2 regions of the Kineococcus halophytocola genome follow, and region 2 is predicted to be linked to the other one. Evidence: predicted binding sites of a transcription regulator. Region 2 holds the regulator's gene; the other holds the start of a gene.

Region 1 (10,333 bases), on a different contig from region 2:
GGAGGGCATCAGCGCCGCGACCAAGGCGCGAGTGCTGGCCGCGGCGAAGGAGCTGAACTACCGCCCCTCGCGCTTCGGACGGGGCCTGGCCCGGGCGACGCGCGACACCCTCGGGCTCGTCGTGTCCGACCTCGCCAACCCGTATTACCCGGAGTTCGCCGCGGCCACCGTCCGGTACGCGGGGCAGCTCGGCTGGAACGTCGTGCTCGTGGACACCGTCCACGCGACCGACCACCGGCGGCTGCTCGTCGACTTCGCCAGCCAGGTCGACGCCGTGCTGGGGTACCTCGGACCGAGCGAGCTGTGGGTGGACGCGCTGGCGGGCATGACCGTCGTGACGGTCGGCCCGGCACCGGACGAGCTGGCGGCCGGTGCCGCCGGGGTGCACGTCGTCCGGCTCGACCCGCGGGCGGCCCTGCGCGAGGCGGCCGCCCACCTGGCCCGCGTCGGCACCCGGACCGCCGTCGTCCTCGACGGCGACCACCCCGGCCGGACGAACGAGCGGGGCCGGCTCATCGCGTCCTCGCTGCAGGACGCCGGGATCGCCGTGGAGGTCCTCGCGGCCGGTGGGCAGGACGTCGGGGCGGCGCGGGCCGTCACGCTGCACCTGCTGGAGCGGGGACTGCCGGACGCCGTGTTCGCCTGGAACGACATCCTCGCCGTCGGGGCGCTCGCCACGCTCGTCGAGCGGGGGGTCTCGATGCCGGGGGACGTGCGGTTGGTCGGCATCGACGGGTTGTCCCTCGGCACCTTCGTCACCCCGCAGTTGACGACGCTGGCCGTCGACATGCACGAGGTGGCGCGCCAGGCCGTCGACCTCGCGGTGGGGGCGCTGAAGGACGCGGGGGGTGCGGCGCAGTCGCAGACGCGCCGGGTCGAGCACGTCTTCACCCCGCGCGGCACGGCCTGAACCCCTCGCGGTTCAGCGGCGGCGCAGGGTGTCGTGGCGCAGGACGGCGTGCACGCCCCACGTGCGGTTCGCGACCTGGGTGACGCGCAGGTCGGCGCAACTGCTGAGCAGGGCCAGCGCGGTCGGGCGGTCCAGGTCGTGCTCGGCGGCCACCCACGTGACGAGGTCCCCCAGCGCTGCGTCGGTGGCGGCGCCCAGGTCGGCGTCGAAGCCGAAGGTGATCCGTTCGGTCGGGGTGACGGCGTGGACGGTCGGCAGGGCCGGGGCCGGCACGACGGCGACCGACAGGTCCGTCGTCGTCGCGCACTCCACGGCCGTGCCGCACACCTCCCCGTCGCCCTGCGCGGCGTGCCCGTCGCCCAGGCACAGCAGCGCCCCGGGCACGTGGACGGGCAGGAACAGCGTCGAGCCCGCGACGAGGGAGCGGCAGTCGACGTTCCCGCCGTGACCGGGCCGCGGCGGGATGGTCGAGTGCCGTCCGGGGGCGGCCGGGGTCGTCCCGACGACGCCGAGGAACGGCGCGGTGTCGACCGTGAACCCGAGCTGGTTCGTGGCCGTCCCGGACCCGATGTCCCACAGCAGGTCCACGCGCCCGGTGGTGCCGAGCCGCCGGTTCAGCGGGGTGTCCACCCCTGCGACCGTCCAGCCCCAGCCGGCCGTCCGCACCGCGTGGATCGTCACCGCGACGACGTCGCCGGGTTCGGCACCGCGCACCGCGACCGGCCCGCTCAGGCAGTGCCCCTGCGCACCCTCGAGCAGGCGCGGGGTGGGGGCGCCGGGGTGCTCGGGGCGGCGGGTGAACCCGTGCGCGTCGAGGGCCTCGACGGTGAACCGCTCGCCGCTGTCCACGGTGAGCACGGGGGTGAGCGAGGGGTCGAAGGCGTCGGTCACGGTGCCGGCGGTGGGGCGCAGGACCTGCGGTTCGGGGAGCACGGGGGCGATCCTCTCCTCGCGCGGACCGGGGTTCACGCCGGGACGGTCGACTCCCGCACCACGAGCCGGGTGGGCAGCGCCGTCGTCCCCGCAGAGGGGTCGCCCCCCACGGCCCGCAGCAGCAGCTCCCCGGCCCGGCGCCCCAGGGCCCCCAGGCCGAGGTTGACCGTCGTCAGGGGCGGACGGGACGCCAGCGCGATGACGTCCCAGTCGTCGAACCCGACCACGGCGACGTCCTGCGGGACGCGGCGGCCGGCGTCCCGCAGCCCGTCGCACAGGCCGCGCGCGATCTGGTCGCTGCCGCAGGTCACGGCGTCCAGGTCGGGGTGGCGGCGCAGCAGCAGGTCAGCGGCCAGCCGTCCCCAGCGCTCGGTCCAGTCGCCGTGCAGGACGGGACCGGCGAACGTCTCCCCGGCCGTGCTCGCGGCGGCCTGCGCCCGGACCTGGGCGGCGTGGTGGTCGCCCGGGCCGGTGACGTGGGCGACGCGCCGCCGGCCGAGGTCCAGGACGTGCTGGACGGCCTCGGCGGCCCCGGTGGCCTGGTCGGGCACCAGCGAGGTGTCCTGCGGGTCCTGCGAGGGGGTGAACGCGTACAGGACCGGCACGTTCGCCGCCAGCGGTGGCCGGGGGTCGGTGCGCCGGCCCGTGACGATGATCCCGTCCACCCGTCGGGCCTGCAGCGCCCGCAGGTAGTGCTGCTCGCGCAGCGGGTCGTCGCGACTGTCGCACAGCAGGACGCTCATCTCCCCGGCCCCCAGGGCGTCCTCGGCCCCGAGCATGATGGGGATCGAGAAGCGGCCGAAGCTGTCGGTGGTGATGAGCCCGACGGTGTAGCTGCGCCCGGAGGACAGGCTCCGCCCGACCGGGTCGGGTGTGAAGCCGAGCTGCTCGGCCGCCCGGCGGACGCGGTCGCGCGTCTCGGTGCGCAGCTGGCCGGTCCCGTTGAGCGCCTTCGAGGCCGTGCCCGCTGAGACACCCGCCAGCGCAGCCACGTCGACGATCCGTACCGGAACAAGGCTTTCTGTCACGCTCCACCTCCCGACTCGTTGAGCAACAAGAGGATAACGCTGTCTTGACGAGACCGGAGGCGAGTTCTACGGTCGTGGCAGAAAACGTGTTCCGGATGTTCCGAACGTTCTGAGCACGCCGGTACCGCCTCGATGGAGAGACCATGACCAGCACGACCGCCGGGCCGGACCTGGCCCCCGGACCAGCCACCTCCCCGGTGACCGCGCCCGCCGCGCCCACCGCCCGGGCAGCGCTCCTCCTGCACCCCGTCCCGCTCGGCGCCTCGCGCAGCACCGGCGGTTTCTGGTTCGAGCGCATGCAGATCAACCGCCGGCAGGCGATCCGCACCGGCTACGACAAGCTCCAGACCGCGGGCAACCTGCGGAACCTGCGGATCGCGGCAGGGGTCGAGCAGGGTGAGGCCACGGGGCCGATCTTCATGGACTCCGACGTCTACAAGTGGCTCGAGGCGGCCGGCTGGGAGCACGCGCGGGAGCCGGACCCGCAGATCCTCGGCTGGATCCGCGAGATCACGGCCGTCGTCGCCGCCGCCCAGGCGGCGGACGGCTACCTCGACTCCGTCCAGCAGGTCCGCGGCCAGGGTGCGCGCTACACCGACCTGCACTGGAGCCACGAGCACTACTGCGCCGGGCACCTGTTCCAGGCCGCCGTCGCGGTGCACCGGGGCACGGGTGAGACAGGTCTGCTCGACATCGCGGTGAAGCTCGCCGACCACCTCGTCGCCACCTTCGGCCCTGGGCGCACCGAGGAGGTCGACGGCCACCCCGTCGTCGAGATGGGCCTGGTGGAGCTGTTCCGGGAGACGGGGAACCGGGCCTACCTCGACCTCGCACGGTGGTTCGTCGACGCTCGCGGGCACGACATCATCCGGACCCGACACGGGGCCGAACCGACCTACTTCTCCGATCGCCTCCCCGTCCGGGAGACCACCTCGCCCGAGGGCCACGCGGTCCGTGCGATCTACCTCACAGCAGGTGCGGCGGACCTCGCCGCCGAGACCGGTGACGTGGAACTGCTCGACGCCCTCGTGCGGCAGTGGGAGGGGATGCTGTCGTCCAAGACGTACGTGACGGGCGGCATCGGGTCGCGCTGGGACTGGGAGCAGTTCGGCGACCACTACGAGCTGGGCCCGGACCGCGCCTACGCCGAGACGTGCGCGGCCATCGCGAGCGTGCAGTGGAGCTGGCGGATGCTGCTGGCGACGGGGGAGGCGCGCTACGCCGACCTCGTCGAACGCACCCTGTTCAACGCGTTCCTGCCCGGGGTCTCCCTGGCCGGCACGGAGTACTTCTACGTCAACGCCCTGCAGCTCCGGCACGACGCGCACGCCGAGGAGGAACGCAGCGTCGCGCACGGACGACGACCGTGGTTCGACTGCGCGTGCTGCCCGCCGAACATCATGCGCACGTTGTCCCAGCTCGACGCGTACGTCGCGACGAGTTCGGACCGCGACGGGGTCGCCGGGGTCCAGCTGCACCAGTTCACGACCGGTGAGGTGCAGGCCGGTGGGGCCCGGGTGCGGGTGGACACTGACTACCCCTGGGACGGGACCGTCCGCGTGGAGGTCCTGGAATCCCCCGGGGAGTTCGAGCTGGCGCTGCGCGTGCCGGGGTGGGCCGAGGGTGCCGTCGCCACCGTGGTGGGCGAGCCCGTGCCCACGACGGCCGGTGACTACCTCCGCGTGCGGCGGGCCTTCTCCGTCGGTGACGTCGTCGAGCTCGTCCTGCCCATGACGGTCCGGATCGTCGAGGCCGACCCGCGCGTCGACGCCGTGCGCGGCTGCGTCGTCGTCGAACGCGGGCCGCTCGTCTACGCCGTCGAGCAGGTCGACCTGCCCGACGGCCTCGTCGCCGACGACGTGCGCGTCCGCGTCGCCGAACTGCGCGACGCCCGCGCCGAGCACCGGTCCGACCTGCTCGACGGGGTCACCGTCCTGCACCTGCCCGTCCACGCCGCGGTGGGTGCGGCGGCCGGTCCGCTCTACCGGCCGGCCGGGGACGATCCCGCGCCGCAGGCCGAGGACACCGTCCAGGTCGTCCCGTCGGTCCCCTACTACGCCTGGGCCAACCGAGAACTGGGCGCCATGCGCGTCTGGCTGCCCCGGGCCTGACCGGCCCCCGTTCCGTTCCGAGGAGGTGCGATGGAGCTCCACCGCAGGACCCTGCTCGCGCTGGGAGGGATCGCCGGTCTGTCGGCGTTGCTGCCCTCCTGCGCCTCGCAGTTGCCCGAGCCCGACGTCACGGCCGCCGGTTTCGGCCAGAACGCGACCGGTACCGTCCGGTTGTGGTGCCGGGCGGCGACCGTCGTCGCCGTCCGGCAGGTCGTCGACGCGTTCAACGCTTCGCAGGACGCCGTCAGCGTCGAGGTGACACCCGTCCTCGACGGGCAGTACGTCACGAAGCTGGCCACCGCCATCCGTGGTGGCAACGTCCCGGACATCGTGGACATCGACGACATCAACTCGATGCTGTTCATCTACCGTGATTCGTTCACCGATCTCACCCCGCTGGTGGAGCAGCTCGACTTCGCCGACCGGCTCAACCCTGGCCAGCTCGGCCTGGCCACCCGGGACCAGCGGCACTACGGCGTCCCGTACATCGCCGACAACTCGTTGCTGTACTACAACACCGAGCTGTTCGAACGTGCCGGGCTGGATCCGGTCGAACACACGCGGGACTTCGACGGTCTGCTGGAGGCCGCCCGCGCCATCGGGGCCCTGGAGGAGGGGACGTACGGCTGGACGATCGACGGCAACGCGGCCGGCATCCTCGGGTTCGTCGTCCAACCGCACCTGTGGGCGGCGGACGCGCCGAACATCGTGGGGGAGGTCGGGGACCAGCGCGGGGCGATCGAGGGTAACGACGCCGTCCGGCGCACGTTCGAGCTGTACCGGACGATGTGGACCGAAGGGCTCATGCCGCAGAGCAACTTCTCCGGTGACGGGGCCCGCTGGGGCGCGGACTTCCGCGACGGCAGGATCGGTCTGTTCCCGTCGAACTTCTCCCTCGCCGCGCTGAGCGCGACGCCGGAGATGCGCGCCAAGACCGGTGTCGTGCTGCTGCCGGGGCCGGACGGAGGGCGGTCGACGTTCGCCGGTGGGGACAACCTCTGCATCCCGCGAGGGGCGGCCAACGCCTCGGCGGCGTGGCAGTTCGCCCGCTTCGCCCTGGACCTGACCCAGCAGGAGAACCTGCCCGCCGGTGGGTACATCCCGGTGCGATCGGACGCGGCGACGGCCCGCTACCGCCAGGAGTTCCCGCTGGCCGTGGCCCCGCTGGAGGAGATCGAGAACGCCTACGCACCGACGACGCTCGCGTACAACCTGCTGTTCAACCAGCAGAACTCCCCCTGGATCGCGGCGTTCCGCCGTGCCGTCTTCGACGGTGACGTCGACGGGGCGCTGGCCCAGGGGCAGAAGGACTTCGACCGCATCCTGGAACAGGCGCAACTGTGAGCACTCTCGAGAGAAACCCCCGATCCCTCACCCACCCAGCGCGGACCGGTTTGCTGCTCACCCTGCCGGCGCTGGTCTTCGTCACGGTCTTCGTGCTCGCGCCCCTGGTGTTCGCGGTCTACATGTCCTTCACGAACTGGCCGCTCATCGGGTCCTACGAGCTCATCGGGCTGGGGAATTACGCAGCCATCGCCTCCGACCCCGTGTTCTGGAAGTCGGTGGGGTACACGGTCCTCTACACGGCGATCGTCACCCTGCCGATCCTCGTGCTGGGGTACGTGCTCGCCGTCGTCGTCCGCGCCAACCGCCGGTTCTCCACGGTGTTCCGCACCGTCTTCTTCGTCCCGTACGTCATCGGGCTGACGACGCTGAGCTTCCTCATGGTGCTGGAGGCGCAACCCGGGTCGGGGATGGTGAACATCGTCCTGGAGACCCTGGGGATCACCGACGGGACGACGGCCTGGCTGGCCGACGGTCCCCTCGCGACGGGTCTGATCTGCGTGATGATCGTCTGGGCCGTGTCGGGGCTGACCATGGTGCTGCTCATGGGCGGCATGCAGGGCATCCCGCGCGACGTCTACGAGTCGGCCGAGATGGACGGCGCCTCGTGGTGGCAGCGCGAGCGCAGCATCACGATCCCCATGCTGCGCCGCACCATCGCCATGAGCCTGGTCATCTCCGTGATCGGTTCGCTGCTGGCGTTCACGCAGTTCTACGTCCTCACCCGCGGTGGGCCGGGGACGGACACCCAGACGGTCGTCATGTACATCTACCAGCGCGGTTTCGTCCAGCTCCAGCTGGGCGCGGCCTCCGCGCTCTCGATCGTCCTGGTCGTGGTCGTCGGTCTGGTGACGGCCGCCCAGTTCCGGCTGCTGCGCGAGAAGGACTGAGGTCATGGCATCGTTGACGAGCCCCGCCACCCAGGGGACCCCCCGACTGCTCAAGGTGCGGCGCGGCCGCGAGACGCCCGGTGCAGGACGCGCTGAGAACCGCACGAAGCTGACCCTCTACTGGCTCGGGGGGATCCTCGCCACCCTGGTCTTCCTCCTGCCGCTGGCCTGGTCGGTGCTGCGCTCGTTCCAGGCGAACGAGGCCATCGTGGCGAGCGACCCGGACGTGGGGGACCTGTTCACCTTCACCACGGAGAACTTCTCGGCGCTGTTCAGCAGTGACCTCGACGTCCTGCGGTCGGTGGGCAACAGCCTGGTCGTCGCCATCGGGACCGCCGTGCTCACCGCCGTGATCGCGACGCTGGCCGGGTACGGTTTCGGGCGCTTCGCGTTCCGGGGCCGCAACGTCCTCTTCGGGGTCGTCGTGGTGACGATGATGGTGCCGTTCCAGGCGATCATCACGCCGCTGTACCTGCAGATGAACGCGATGGGACTGACCGACTCCCGGCTGGGGCTGGTGCTCTTCTACACCACGGTCAACCTGCCGTTCGGGGTCTTCGTCATGCGCAACGCCTTCGAGACGATCCCGGCCGAGATCGAGGACTCCGCCCGCGTCGACGGCGCCGGCACGATGCGCTCCCTCGTGTCCGTGCTGCGGCCCATGCTCGTTCCCGGCATGGCCACCAGCGCGCTCTACGCCTTCCTGGCGAGCTGGACCGAGTTCCTGGGGGCGCTGACGTTCCTCACCGACGACCGCCTCTACACGCTGCCGCTGTCGCTGGTGAACCTGCAGTCCGGGGCGTACGGGGCCGTGAACTACGGCTACCTCGTCGCCGGGGCCGTGGTCGCGATGATCCCGTGCGTCATCCTCTACGTGGCGTTGCAGCGGTTCTACGTCGCGGGTCTGGCCTCCGGGGCGGTGAAGGGCTGACGCCTGGCGGTCAGACGATGACCTCCAGTCGGCGGGGGATCGGTGCCACGGCGCCGGTCTCCCGCCAGGCCCGCGCGAGGGCGGGGACGACGACGGTGCGCGACGTGCGCGCGTCGGCGCCGAACGGCAGCCGCAGGTACCGCTCGAACGCCCCGTCCACCCCGAACCGCGGGCCCGCCGTCAGCAGCACGCCGTGCCGCTGCGCGGCGAGGGCCAGCACGGAACTCGTCGGGGTGGGCAGCTGGACCCACAGCGCCAGGCCGCCCGGCACGTGCGGGACGCCCCACTCCGGGAGCGCGGCCGCGAGTTCGGCGGTGAGCGCGTCGCGCCGCTGCCGCAGTTCCTCACACCGCTCGAGCAGGACCTCGTCGAGCTGGGGCAGGCAGCGGGCGACGACGAGCTGCTCCAGCACGGGGGTTCCCAGTTCCCAGGGGGTGCGGTGCGCGGCGGCGTGCCGCACGGTGGCGGCGTCGGCCCGCACCCAGCCGATCCGCAACCCGCCCCACAGCGACTTCGCCGCCGACCCGACGTGCACCGCGTCGGCGGGGAACGGCGGGGGCACCGGCCCGTCCAGGGCGAGGTCGTTGGTCGTCTCGTCGACGACGAGCCGCGTCCCGTGCCGGCGGGCCAGTTCGACGACGCGCCGGCGCAGCGCCGTGGGCATGACGGCACCCGTGGGGTTCTGGAACCCCGGCATGAGGTAGGCCAGCGCCGGACGGGTCCGGGCGAACGCGTCCTCCAGCGCCTCCTCGTCCCAGTCGCCGGGGGCCTCCCGGGTGCCGGCGGTGACGGGCACGGCGACCGGGCGGCCCCCCACCCCGCGCGCCGCGTCGACGGCGTACGGGTAGCCGGGGGACTCGACGAGGACCCGGTCGCCGGGGGACAGGAACGCGCGGCAGAGCAGACCGACGGCGTGCTGGGCGCCCAGCGTGACGAGCACCTCCTCGGGGGTCGTCGGCAGGCCCCGGGCGGTGTAGCGGTCGGCGACGGCCGCCCGCAGGGACGGGACGCCGAGGAGTTCGTACCCGTCCCCGGGCAGGTGGGTCAGCAGGTCCTGCGCCGCGGCGCGGGCCGCGTCGGCGACGACGGGGGCCGCGGGCAGGACGGCACGGGTGAGGTTGACGAGCCCACCGTCGGCGAGGGGTTCCGCGGACCCGCTGGGCGAACCCGTGGGCAGCGCGATGACGCTGCCGGAGCCGCGCACGCTGCGCAGGTGCCCGCTGTCGCGCAGGCGGGCGTAGGCCGCCGCCACCGTGGTGCGGCTGACCCCCAGCGCGGCCGCGAGCTCGCGCTCGGCCGGCAACCGGCTGCCGGACAGCACCCGGCCGTCGAGCAGCAGCAGCCGGACGCGGTCGGCCAGCGCGCGCAGGGCGGGGCCGTCGTCGCGCCAGTCGCCGAGGAGCTGGGCCAGTCCGGCGGCGGAGAGCGTGGGCACCAGTCCACCCTAGGCGGATTGGCGCTGTCGGCGGGGTGGTGGAGTGCGGTCCAATCGTGGTGTGAGCAAGCCGCTGTTCCCGTCGCGCGTCGGGCGCCTCCTCGTCGGTCTCGTCCTCTACGGCGTCGCGGAGGGGCTGATGGTCCTGGCCCACGTCGGGGTGGGGCCCTGGACCGTGTTCGCCACGGGGCTGGCCGCGCAGACGGGCGTGGGCGTCGGCTGGCTGGCCAACCTCATCGGGATCGCCGTCCTGCTGCTGTGGATCCCGTTGCGGCAGCGGCCGGGGATCGGGACGGTCCTCAACGTCCTGCTCGTCGGGACGGTCATCGAGGCCACGGTGGACCTGCTGCCCTCCCCGGAGCTCCTGCTCGTACGGGTTCCGCTGTTCGCGGTGGGACTGCTGCTGCTGGCCGTCGCGAGCGGCGTCTACATCGGCGCCGGCCTGGGGCCCGGCCCGCGCGACGGGCTGATGACCGGCCTGCACGCGCGCACCGGGCGCCCGATCTGGCAGTGCCGCGGGTTCGTCGAGGTGCCGGTGCTCGTCGTGGGGGCCGTGCTGGGCGGGGACGTGGCGGTGGGGACCGTGGTCTTCGCGTTCGGCATCGGCCCGCTCGTGGGGTTCGTCATGCCGCGGCTCGACGCGTCCCGGCGCGTGCGCGCGACCGCCGTGCCCGCCGGTGCCCGGTAGCGTCCCGGCATGCCGTACTTCGTCGCCACCTACGCCTACTCCTCCGACACCGCCGCCCGGGAC
Region 2 (10,333 bases):
CTGTGGCAGGGCGTGGACGTGCCGGGGGACAGCTGCTCCCTGGTCGTCGTCGACCGCATCCCCTTCCCGCGCCCGGACGACCCGCTGATGTCGGCCCGGTCGCGGGCCGTGGACGCCGCGGGGGGCAACGGGTTCCTCACGGTCTCGGTCTCGCACGCCGCCGTGCGGCTCGCCCAGGGCGCGGGCCGGCTCATCCGGGCCGCGGGGGACAAGGGTGTCGTGGCGGTGCTCGACTCCCGGCTGGCCACGGCCCGCTACGGCGGCTTCCTGCGGGAGTCCCTGCCCGACTTCTGGTCCACGACGTCCACGGACACCGTCCTGGCCGCCCTGCGGAGGCTGAGCGGGTGAGGGACCCGCGTTCTCTGGCGCCGGGGCGGGCACGTCGTGGCATGCTCGGTGCGTGGCCACCGTCGGCTTCTTCCACTCCGCGCACGCGCACGTGCGCACGTTCAGTGATCTCCTGACCGAGCGCGACGACACCGTTGCCGGGCGTCACCTGGTCGACACCGGTCTGCTGACCGCGGCCCGCACGGGCGGACCCGACAGCGTCCGCCCGGCGCTCGCGGACCGGCTGCGCCGGCTCGTGGCCGAGGGCGCCGACGTCGTCGTCTGCACCTGCTCGACCCTGGGCCCCACGGCCAAGCAGGTCGGTGCCGGGATGGGGCTGCGGGTCGTGCGCGTCGACCGCCCGATGGCCGAGGCCGCCGTGCTCGCCGGGCGGCGGGTGGCGGTGGTGGCCTCCCTCGACGAGGCCGCGGCCACCCTGATGCCGCTGCTGCACGAGTGCGCCGACAGCACCGGGCGGGCGGTGGAGTTCGTCGAGGTCCGGTGCACCGACACCTGGGCGGCCTTCGAGGACGGCGACCTGCTGACGTACACCACGGGGGTGGCCGAGGCGGTGCGCCGGGCGGTGCTGTCGCTGGACCCGCCCGTGGACGTCGTCGTGCTGGCCCAGGCGAGCATGGTCGACGCGGCGCCGTTGCTGCGCGACCTGCACGTGCCGGTGCTCACCTCGCCCCGGCTGGCGATCGAGGCCGCGGTCGAGCTGGTGCAGCCCGTCCGCTGACCCGTCTGCGCCGACCCCTCACCGGGGGTGCGTGCGGTCAGAGGCTGCGCAGGACCGCGGTGACCTTGCCGAGGATCGTGGCCTCGTCGCCGTCGATGGGGTCGAACAGCGGGTTGCGGGGCAGCAGCTTGACGTGGCCGTCCTTGCGCTGCAGCACCTTCACCGTCGCCTCGCCGTCGATCATGGCGGCCACGACGTCCCCGTTCTCGGCCGTCGGCTGCTGGCGCACCACGACCCAGTCGCCGTCGCAGATGGCGGCGTCGATCATCGACTCGCCCACGACCCGCAGCATGAAGTGCTCCCCGGTCCCGATGAGCTGGGTGGGCAGCGGGAAGACCTCCTCGACGAGCTCCTCGGCCAGGATCGGCCCGCCGGCGGCGATGCGGCCGACGAGCGGGACGTAGGCCGGGGTGGGGCGGCCGTCGCCGGTCGTCGCGTCCAGACCGGAGATGAGGCCCCAGCCGAACTGCGGGGCGGGGGAGACGACCTCGAGGGTGCGGGGCCGGCGCGGGTCCTTGCGCAGGTACCCCATCTTCTCCAGCGTCTTCACCTGGTGCGCCACGCTGCTCGGGCTCGTCAGGCCGACGGCCTGGCCGATCTCACGCATGCTCGGCGGGTAGCCGCGCTGGTCGACGCAGTCCTTGATGGCGTGCAGCACGCGGCGCTGACGCGCGGTGAGCCCGTCGCGGACCACGGGGGCGTCGGGGAACTCGTGGACCGTCCCGAGGGTGCCGGGGTCCTCGCTCGCTGCGTCCGTCGTTCCGTCCAGCGCGTCGGCCACGTCCTTCTCCTGTCTGCCGTTCACCCGGATCGGGGAAGTCCTCCGGTGGCGGCCACGGTAGCCAGTGCACCCGGATCGATCAAACAGGTGTTCGAACCGGCGTGTCCTCGGCGGGCCCGGGGTGCGTCGTCGCAGGTGGCGGCGTGTGTCGGTGGCCGGTGGCACCGTCCGTCCCCGTCACCCCGCACCGCGGGGGTTGCGACCCGCTGTTCGAACGGTGGTAGAACAGACCCCGCCCGGTCGAACACCCGTTCGATCCGCGGCGCCACCGAGATGGAGGTCCACGTCCGTGAGCACCACCGCCCTCGCCCCGTCCACCCTCGTCCCGTCCCCCCTCACCCCGTCCCCCGCCCGCCGCTGCGCGCGGCGGGCCCGGCGGTGCACCCGTCCCGCCGCGCAGCGCCCGGCCCCTCGCCCCCTGCGCCTGACCCGCCGGGGTCGCCTGCTCATCACCTGCACCGCCGCCACGGCCCTGACCGGGGCGGTGGTCGCGGTCACGGGGACCTTCACCGGCGCCTCGGCCGGGGCCGACCGGGCGCCGGCGCCCATCGTCCTCACGGTCGCGCCGGGCCAGACGCTGTCGGCCATCGCCGCGCAGTGGGCGCCGCAGGAGGACTGGCGCGAGGTCGCCGGCGACATCGTCGAGCTCAACGGCCTGCCGTCCATGACCCTGCAGGCCGGTCAGCGCCTCACGATGCCCGGCCGGCCCGGCCGGCCCTGACCGTGGCGCCCACCCGCGGGGCCGTGTTGCTGCGGACACCCGTCGCGACGTACGGTCGAGGCTGGGCCACATGACTCGACCGGTCGCGGGGGAGGAAGTCTCGGTGCACTGCCCGTTCTGCCGGCACGAGGACTCGCGCGTCGTGGACTCCCGCACCACCGACGACGGCACCTCGATCCGCCGCCGGCGCCAGTGCCCGAACTGCTCCAAGCGGTTCACCACCGTCGAGACGGCGAGCCTGACCGTGCTCAAGCGCTCCGGTGCCCCCGAACCCTTCAGCCGCGCCAAGATCGCCTCCGGTGTGCGCAAGGCCTGCCAGGGCCGGCCCGTGAGCGAGGACGACATCGCGCTGCTGGCCCACCGCGTCGAGGAGGCCGTGCGGGCCCAGGGCGCTGCGGAGATCGACGCCCACCAGGTCGGCCTGGCCACCCTGCCGTTCCTGCAGGAGCTGGACGAGGTGGCCTACCTGCGCTTCGCCTCCGTCTACCAGGCCTTCGACTCCCTGGCCGACTTCGAGAAGGCCATCGACCGCCTGCGGGCCGAGCGCGAGGCCGGTCTCGGCGTCGTCGCCGCGGACCAGGGACGGCCGGTCCCCACCGGCGGCTGACCCTGCCCGCCGGGCCCGCCGCGGGCCCGGGGATGATGGAGGGATGCTGGATCCGGGCTCCCTCTACTCCTACGAGGGCGAACGCCCCGCCCTCACCGAACCCCCGCTGGTCGTCGCCCTGTCGGGTTTCGTCGACGCCGGTGCCGCGGTGCGGCAGACCGTGGAGCACCTGCTGGACGTGTGCCGGCACGAGGTGGTCGCCACCTTCGACGTCGACCAGCTCCACGACTACCGGGCCCGCCGCCCCACGATGACCTTCGGCGGGCAGGACTGGCTCGAGGTCGAGGAACCCCGCCTGCGCCTGCTGCGGGTGTTCGACGAGGAGGGGTCCTCGCTGCTCCTGCTGTCCGGTCCCGAGCCGGACGTGCAGTGGGAACGCTTCTGCGCGGCGGTGTGGCGCATCGTCGACGAGCTCGGCGTCGGTCTGGTGACCGTGGTGTCCGCGGCCCCCACCGCGGTCCCGCACACCCGCCCCTCCGGGGTCACCGCCGCCGCGAGCCGCCCGGAACTGCTGGAGGGCTACCGGACGTGGGACCTGCAGGCCCAGGTCCCCGGGCACGCCTCGGCGCTGCTGCACCTGCGCGGCTCCCAGGCCGGGCGGGACGTGCTCTCGGTGCTGGCGCACGTCCCGCACTACCTCGCCGGCAGCGACTACCCGGACGCCGCGGCCGTGCTGGTGCGGACCCTCTCGGGGGCGACGGGGGTGGCCGTGGACGTCCAGGCGCTGCAGGAGGCCGCCGCCACCACCCGCGTGGAGGTGGACCGCCAGGTGACCGAGTCCCCCGAGGCGGCCGCGGTGGTCACGGCCCTGGAGGAGCAGTACGACGCCTCCGGCGACGAGGGCCGCGGCACGGGCGCGGCCAGCGCCTACCTGCCCACCGGCGACGAGATCGCCGAGCAGTTCGAGCAGTTCCTGGCCAAGCGCGAGGAGGACCCCGGCCCGCAGTGAGCCCGGGCCGGGCGCGGGGCCGGTCTCAGGACCGGACGGTCGCCCCGCCCGTGCCGACGCTGCCGCCGGTGGCGCCGGAGAGGTGGTGCAGCAGGGCCCGGCCGTAGGCGTCGGCGGCGTCCCGGGCCTCGAAGGCGTCCGCGCCGTCCCCGTCCAGCAGCAGCACCCGGTGCAGCGCGCCGTCGGCGTCCTCGCGCCGTTCCAGGCGGGTGAAGCGGTCCCCCAGCAGTTCGCGGAGCTGGTGCTCGGCGGGCAGCCAGCACGCCTCCGGCTGGTCGACGGAGTCCAGGGCCCACTCGGTGGTCCCGTTGAAGCCGATGACCCGTCCGGTGGGGTGGTCGTGCACCTCGACCGTCATGTCCGAGAGCGTGAAGACGTCGGCGTCCATGTCGCGGTGGGGGATGACGAAGCGGTCCCCGGAACGGGGGTGCCACGCCAGGCCGGCGTCCTTGAGGCGCAGGGCGAGGTCGAGGGAGATCACCTCCTCAGCATGGACCCGCCGCACCCGGCTCGTCGTGCCGGAACGGCCCCGGCACGGTAGGAACGTCCACCATGGACGCCAGCTCTCTCGACCTCGACGCCGCCCGCGAGCGGCTCCTCACCATGCAGCACGACCTGCGGACCACGATCGACGACCTCGTCGCCCGGCTGGAGTCCGGCAGCACGCCGGACGCCGCCGAGGGCGGCCAGGACGCCGGGGACATGGGCGCCCACGAGCAGCAGGCCGCCGAGAACGAGGGCCTGCTGGAGGGCGCGCGCCGTCGGCTGGGCAGCGTGCAGGACGCGCTCCAGCGGATCGAGGACGGCACCTACGGCGTCTCGGTGGTCTCCGGCAAGCCCATCCCGCCGGAGCGGCTGGAGGCGCTGCCGGACGCGGCGACGCTGACCGGCGAGCAGCTCTGAGCCGACCCCGCAGGTCCCGGGGGCGGTGCCGCCGCCCGCGGGACCCGCGGGCGTGCGGGGTGGGCCCGGGCCTCCTACCGTGCACGTCGTGCGCATCGTCATCGCCGGAGGACACGGGAAGATCGCCCAGCTGCTGGGACGGCTGGCCGCCGACCGCGGGGACGAGGTGGTGGGCCTGGTCCGCAACCCCGACCACGTCGCCGACCTGGCCGCGATCGGCGTCACCGCCGTCGTGCGCGACCTGGAGTCGCTGGCCACGGCGCCGGACGGGGCCGAGCAGCTCGCCGCCGACCTGACCGGGGCCGACGCCGTCGTCTTCGCCGCCGGGGCGGGCCCGGGCAGCGGTCCCGAGCGCAAGGACACGGTCGACCGCGGGGCCGCGGTGCTGCTGGCGGACGCCGCCGAGCGGGCCGGGGTCGAGTCCTACCTGCTCGTGTCCTCGATCGGGGTGGACCGGGTCCGCGACGGGGCGAGCCCCGAGGGGGTCGAGGAGGTCTTCCTGGCCTACCTGCGCGCCAAGCTGGCCGCCGAGGAGGACCTGCTGGCCCGCCGGGGCCTGCGGGTCAGCGTGCTGCGACCGGCCGGCCTGCTCGACGAGCCCGGCACCGGCCGGGTGCGGCTGGACCCCGACGTCGACGGCGGCAGCGTCCCGCGGGCCGACGTCGCGGCCGTGGTCCTGGCGCTGGTGGACCGGCTCGTCTCCGGTGCGCCCCCGGCGCCGGTCCTGGGGCTGGCCTCCGGTGAGGTCGGCCTCGAGGAGGCCGTCGCCTCCGCCTGACGGGTCCCCGGTGTCCTGCGGGGGTCAGCCCAGCACGCGTCGGGCGTGGACCACGGCGAACACGGCGAGCGCCACGAGCGCGGTCCGCAGGGTCCACCCGGGCCTCGCGCGGTGAGCGCCGGTGGCCCGCGTATCCGCGCGCAGCCAGCGGCCGGGCACCCGGTCCAGGACCACGCCCAGGGCCGTGGCCAGCAGACCCCAGCCGGCGGCCAGGCCGAGCACGGCCGGCACCGTCAGCAGCAGGACGGAGAGGACCGGGCTCCCGACCCGCCCGGCCCCGAGGGTCACCGCGACGTGGACCAGCAGCCCGGCACCGGCCAGGGCGAGGACCTCGACGTCCTGCGGTGTCCGCCGCACCCGGGCCCGCAGCACCGTCAGCAGACCGGTGGCGCCCAGCGCGAGGAGCAGGACCGCCGTGGCCGCCGCCGGGCCCACCGGCGGGGTGGGTCCCCGTCCCAGGGCGGTCGCCGCCCACAGGGCCGCGGCGAACCCCAGGGCCAGCGGGAGGGTGAGGACCACCGCCTCCCGGGGGACGCGGGGCCGCAGCAGGAGCACGCCCAGCGCGGCCAGGCAGGCCTGCGCGGCGAAGACGCCGGCGCTGGGGGCCACGACCAGGGCACCGGTCCCCAGCGCCAGCACGAGCCCGCGCCGGCCGCGCAGGGCGTGGTCGCGGCCGCGGGGCACCGAACCGGTGGCGACCAGGAGCACGGCCGCGGTGAGGGCCAGGTCACCCGGCCCGCCGGGCGCGAGGGTGAGAGCGGCCAGGGCGAGGACGGCCACGACGACGGCGCGACGGCGCCCCACGACCCGTTCGGCGATGAGCCACGTCCCCGGGACGACGAGGGCGGTGACGGCCGGCAGCACGACCTCCTCCACCGTCGCGGGCGACAGCGACCACGCCCGGTCCAGGCCGGAGGTCCACGGACCCGCCGCCACCGTCCCGTCCGGCCCGCCCACCCCGGCCCACGGGGTGAGCACGGCGACGGCGACCGCGTGGACGGCGGCGGCGGTGCCCACCCGGTCCCGGCGCCCGCCCCGGCGCAGCGTCAGCCGCCCCAGCACGACGACGGCGCCCACGAGCACGGCCCCCCGCAGCCACCCGGGGGACTCGACCCGGCCCAGCGCGTCGAGCCAGGCCAGCCCCGGCAGCACGAGCAGCCCCAGCAGCGGGAGCCGTCCCCGCCACGACGGCCCCGCCCGGCCACCGGTGTGCCGGGCCGGGGTGCGCCGGGCCAGGGTGTGACGGGCGATCCCGGCCACGACGAGCAGCACCAGACCCGCAGCGGCGACGGCGGGTCCGTCGGGGCGCGCGCCGGTGACCTCGGCGAGGCGGAACAGGCCCGTCACGAGGACCAGACCGGTGGCCGCGGCGACGACCACCCGGACCAGGGGGTCGGGGAGCGCGACCCCGCTCAGGTGCAGCAGGGGTGACCCGAGGGTGACGACCGCGGCGCCGAGGACGAGCGCGGCCACCGGGGCGGGGAGGGGGACGCCGAGCAGGGGCGCGAGGGTGCCGGCGGCGGCCAGGACCGGCAGCACCGGACCCGCGCCGGGGGAGGTGGGCCGGCGCGGGGTGAGCCGGGCCCGGTGCCGGGGGGTGCGGTGCCGGGGGGTCCGGCGGTCGGCGGGGGTGCGGGCAACGTCGAGCCGGCCGGCTCGCGCGAGCACCGGTGCGTCCGGTCCGGGCCCGTGCGGGGTGGTGGGTGCGACCGGGCGCGGGACGGTCGTGGGGTCGCGGTGCAGGACGGGGAGGCGGTCCACCCGGCGCTCCTCTCCCTGGGGCGGGGGCGGGCCCCCGTCCGTCGCGCGACGGTAGGGAGCCCCGTCGGGACGCGGCAACGCCGAACCGGTGAGGCGCGCTCACCCTCGGTGACGAACATCGCCCGCCCTGCGCAACCGGGCACAGTGCCCCGTCCGCCGGATCGGCTCGCAGACCGTTTGTGGTGCAACCGAACACGTCACCTGCGGTGGTGCCGTGGTCGAGCCGCCGCGAACTCCACCCGAATGCCCGCGACCACCCGCGTGTGACGCACCGTGAAGCCTGCGCCGGGGATCGCCACACCGCGGACGGCGGGTCGGCCCCCGTGCGGGAGACTGGGGGCCCGACCGCACCCGCCGCTGGAGGAACCACGTGCCCGCCCCCGACCTCGCCCCGGCCCGCACCGGACGTGCGCTGCTGCTCGAGAACATCCACGCCGACGCCCGGGCCCTGCTGGCCGAGGCCGGCTGGCACGTCGAGAGCGCTCCCGGGGCGCTGGACGAGGCCGAACTGCTCGAACGCCTCGAGGGCGTCCAGCTGCTCGGCATCCGGTCCCAGACCCAGGTCACGGCCAAGGTGCTGGAGAACGCCCCGGACCTGCGGGCCGTCGGTGCCTTCTGCATCGGCACCAACCAGGTCGACCTGTTCGCCGCCGCGGCCCACGGCGTCGCCGTCTTCAACGCCCCCTACAGCAACACCCGCAGCGTCGTCGAGCTCGCCCTGGCCGAGATCATCGCGCTGACCCGCCGGCTGACGGTCAAGGACCGCGCCATGCACGAGGGCGTCTGGGACAAGTCCGCGACCGGCTCGCACGAGGTTCGCGGCCGCCGCCTGGGCATCATCGGCTACGGCAACATCGGCTCCCAGCTGTCCGTCGTGGCCGAGGCGCTGGGCATGAGCGTGTTCTTCTACGACCGCACCGACAAGCTGGCCCTGGGCAACGCGCGCCGCTGCGGCAGCCTGCACGAGGTCCTGGAGGTCGCCGACGTCGTCACGCTGCACGTCGACGGCCGCAGCAGCAACAGCGGGTTCTTCGGCGAGGAGGAGTTCGCCCGGATGCGGCCCGGGTCCATCTTCCTCAACCTCTCCCGGGGTTTCGTCGTCGACCACGTCGCGCTGCGCCAGCACATCGAGTCCGGCCACATCGCCGGTGCCGCCATCGACGTCTTCCCCACCGAGCCCAAGGGGTCCGGGCACGCCTTCGAGTCCGAGCTGCGCGGGTTGGCGAACGTCATCCTCACCCCCCACGTGGGCGGGTCCACCGAGGAGGCGCAGGAGGACATCGGCCGGTTCGTGGCCGCCAAGCTGCGCGACTACGCCCTGCACGGGGCGACGACGCTGTCGGTGAACCTGCCCACCCTGGGGGCCGAGGCCACGCCCGGGACGGTGCGCCTGGCCCACCTGCACCGCAACGTGCCCGGGGTGCTGGCCGCCATCAACTCCGTCCTGGCGCAGGCCGGGGTGAACATCGAGAGCCAGCAGCTGGCCACCCGCGGGGACCTGGGCTACGTCGTCACCGACATCGCCGCCCACGCCTCCGACGAGGTGGGGCGCCTGCTGCGCGAGCTGCCCGAGACCGTCCGGGTGCGTCAGCTCGGCTGACCGTGGCCCACGTCGTCGTCGTCTCCGACACCCACCTGCCGCGCCGGGCGAAGGACCTGCCCGCGCCGGTGTGGGCGGCGCTCGAGGCGGCCGACCTCGTCGTGCACGCCGGGGACTGGTGCGACGAGGCGACCGTCCTGGCCCTGCGGGCGCGCTCGGCCCGGCTCGTCGGCGTCGCGGGCAACAACGACGGCCCGGACGTGCGCGCCCACCTGCCGCGGACGGCGACGTTCACCCTCGGCGGCGTGCGCTTCGGCGTCGTCCACGAGACCGGGGCCAGGACCGGCCGCGAACGGCGGTGCGACGCCGACTGGGCGGAGGCGGTGGACGTGCTCCTGTTCGGGCACAGCCACATCCCGTGGGACAGCACGACCCCGCGGGGGCTGCGGCTGCTCAACCCCGGCTCACCCACCGACCGGCGCCGGCAGCCGACGGGGACCTGGCTGGAGCTCGACGTCGCCGGCGGCCGGCTCGGCGACGTCGTGCTGCACCGGGTGCCGGCGCCGGGGGCCCCTCAGAGGTAGATGTCCACGCGCCCGGCGGGGTGCAGCGCGTCGGGCGGCCCCGGTTCGACGGCCGCTGCGGTCGTGGGGCGGTGGATGACCATCGCCGGACCACGACGACGACGGCGCTCGCGGTCGCGGTCGGGGGTGGTCCCGGTGCGGGCGGGCGCAGGCGCGGGAACGGCCTGCGAGCCCCAGGTGGCGCTCTCGAGGCTCAGCATGCCCGTCCATCGGTTGTCACGGTGCGTAGCTGAGATGCCCGTCGTCGTTCACCCGTCCGGCCCAGCGGACGGTCCCCGGGCTCACGCCGCGGCGGCGAGCGCACCGGGCCAGGCCCCGGCCAGCAGGGCGTAGGAGGCGGCCCGTTCGGCCGGGTCGTGCACGGGGGTGACCACGAGCAGCTCGTCGGCCCCGGCCCGCCGGGCCAGCCGGGCCAGCCGCCCGGCCACGTCCTCGGCCGTCCCGGCCAGCAGGTGCTCCCCGAGCCGGCCCGCGGTGGTGCGCTCGGCCAGGGTCCAGCGGTGGGCGGCGGCCTCCTGCGGGGAGGGCAGCGGGGCCGCCGCGCCCAGCCGCCGCCGGACCGTGGCCAGGGTCGCGGCGTGGGCCAGGTCGGCTGCGCGCCCGGCGTCGGCGGCCACGACGGCGGCCACGGCCAGCACCGCGT

What was found. The regulator LexA, encoded in region 2, represses DNA repair genes until DNA is damaged. The targets are predictions, from matches to a motif close to TCGAACANNTGTTCGA.
Region 1: AB2L27_RS14370 (glycoside hydrolase family 127 protein) is a predicted target of LexA. The motif match lies at 2,950-2,965, and genes of this name have one in related genera.

What each region holds. Positions count from the first base shown of each region.
Region 1 is NZ_JBGFTU010000016.1:70,049-80,381, reverse strand. Features, by position in the region: gene AB2L27_RS14385 (LacI family DNA-binding transcriptional regulator) at 1-910, shown strand, start outside; gene AB2L27_RS14380 (acetamidase/formamidase family protein) at 923-1,879, opposite strand; gene AB2L27_RS14375 (LacI family DNA-binding transcriptional regulator) at 1,876-2,835, opposite strand; gene AB2L27_RS14370 (glycoside hydrolase family 127 protein) at 3,015-4,982, shown strand; gene AB2L27_RS14365 (ABC transporter substrate-binding protein) at 5,013-6,326, shown strand; gene AB2L27_RS14360 (carbohydrate ABC transporter permease) at 6,377-7,216, shown strand; gene AB2L27_RS14355 (carbohydrate ABC transporter permease) at 7,221-8,147, shown strand; gene yczR (MocR-like transcription factor YczR) at 8,158-9,582, opposite strand; gene yczE (membrane protein YczE) at 9,644-10,270, shown strand; gene AB2L27_RS14340 (YciI family protein) at 10,280-10,333, shown strand, end outside.
Region 2 is NZ_JBGFTU010000003.1:76,317-86,649, reverse strand. Features, by position in the region: gene AB2L27_RS03370 (ATP-dependent DNA helicase) at 1-348, shown strand, start outside; gene AB2L27_RS03365 (aspartate/glutamate racemase family protein) at 401-1,066, shown strand; gene lexA (transcriptional repressor LexA) at 1,104-1,847, opposite strand; gene AB2L27_RS03355 (LysM peptidoglycan-binding domain-containing protein) at 2,137-2,568, shown strand; gene nrdR (transcriptional regulator NrdR) at 2,672-3,175, shown strand; gene AB2L27_RS03345 (proteasome assembly chaperone family protein) at 3,219-4,124, shown strand; gene AB2L27_RS03340 (pilus assembly protein CpaE) at 4,150-4,605, opposite strand; gene AB2L27_RS03335 (TraR/DksA family transcriptional regulator) at 4,677-5,027, shown strand; gene AB2L27_RS03330 (SDR family oxidoreductase) at 5,116-5,805, shown strand; gene AB2L27_RS03325 (hypothetical protein) at 5,830-7,566, opposite strand; gene serA (phosphoglycerate dehydrogenase) at 7,937-9,166, shown strand; gene AB2L27_RS03315 (metallophosphoesterase family protein) at 9,169-9,690, shown strand; gene AB2L27_RS03310 (hypothetical protein) at 9,681-9,890, opposite strand; gene AB2L27_RS03305 (MsnO8 family LLM class oxidoreductase) at 9,972-10,333, opposite strand, start outside.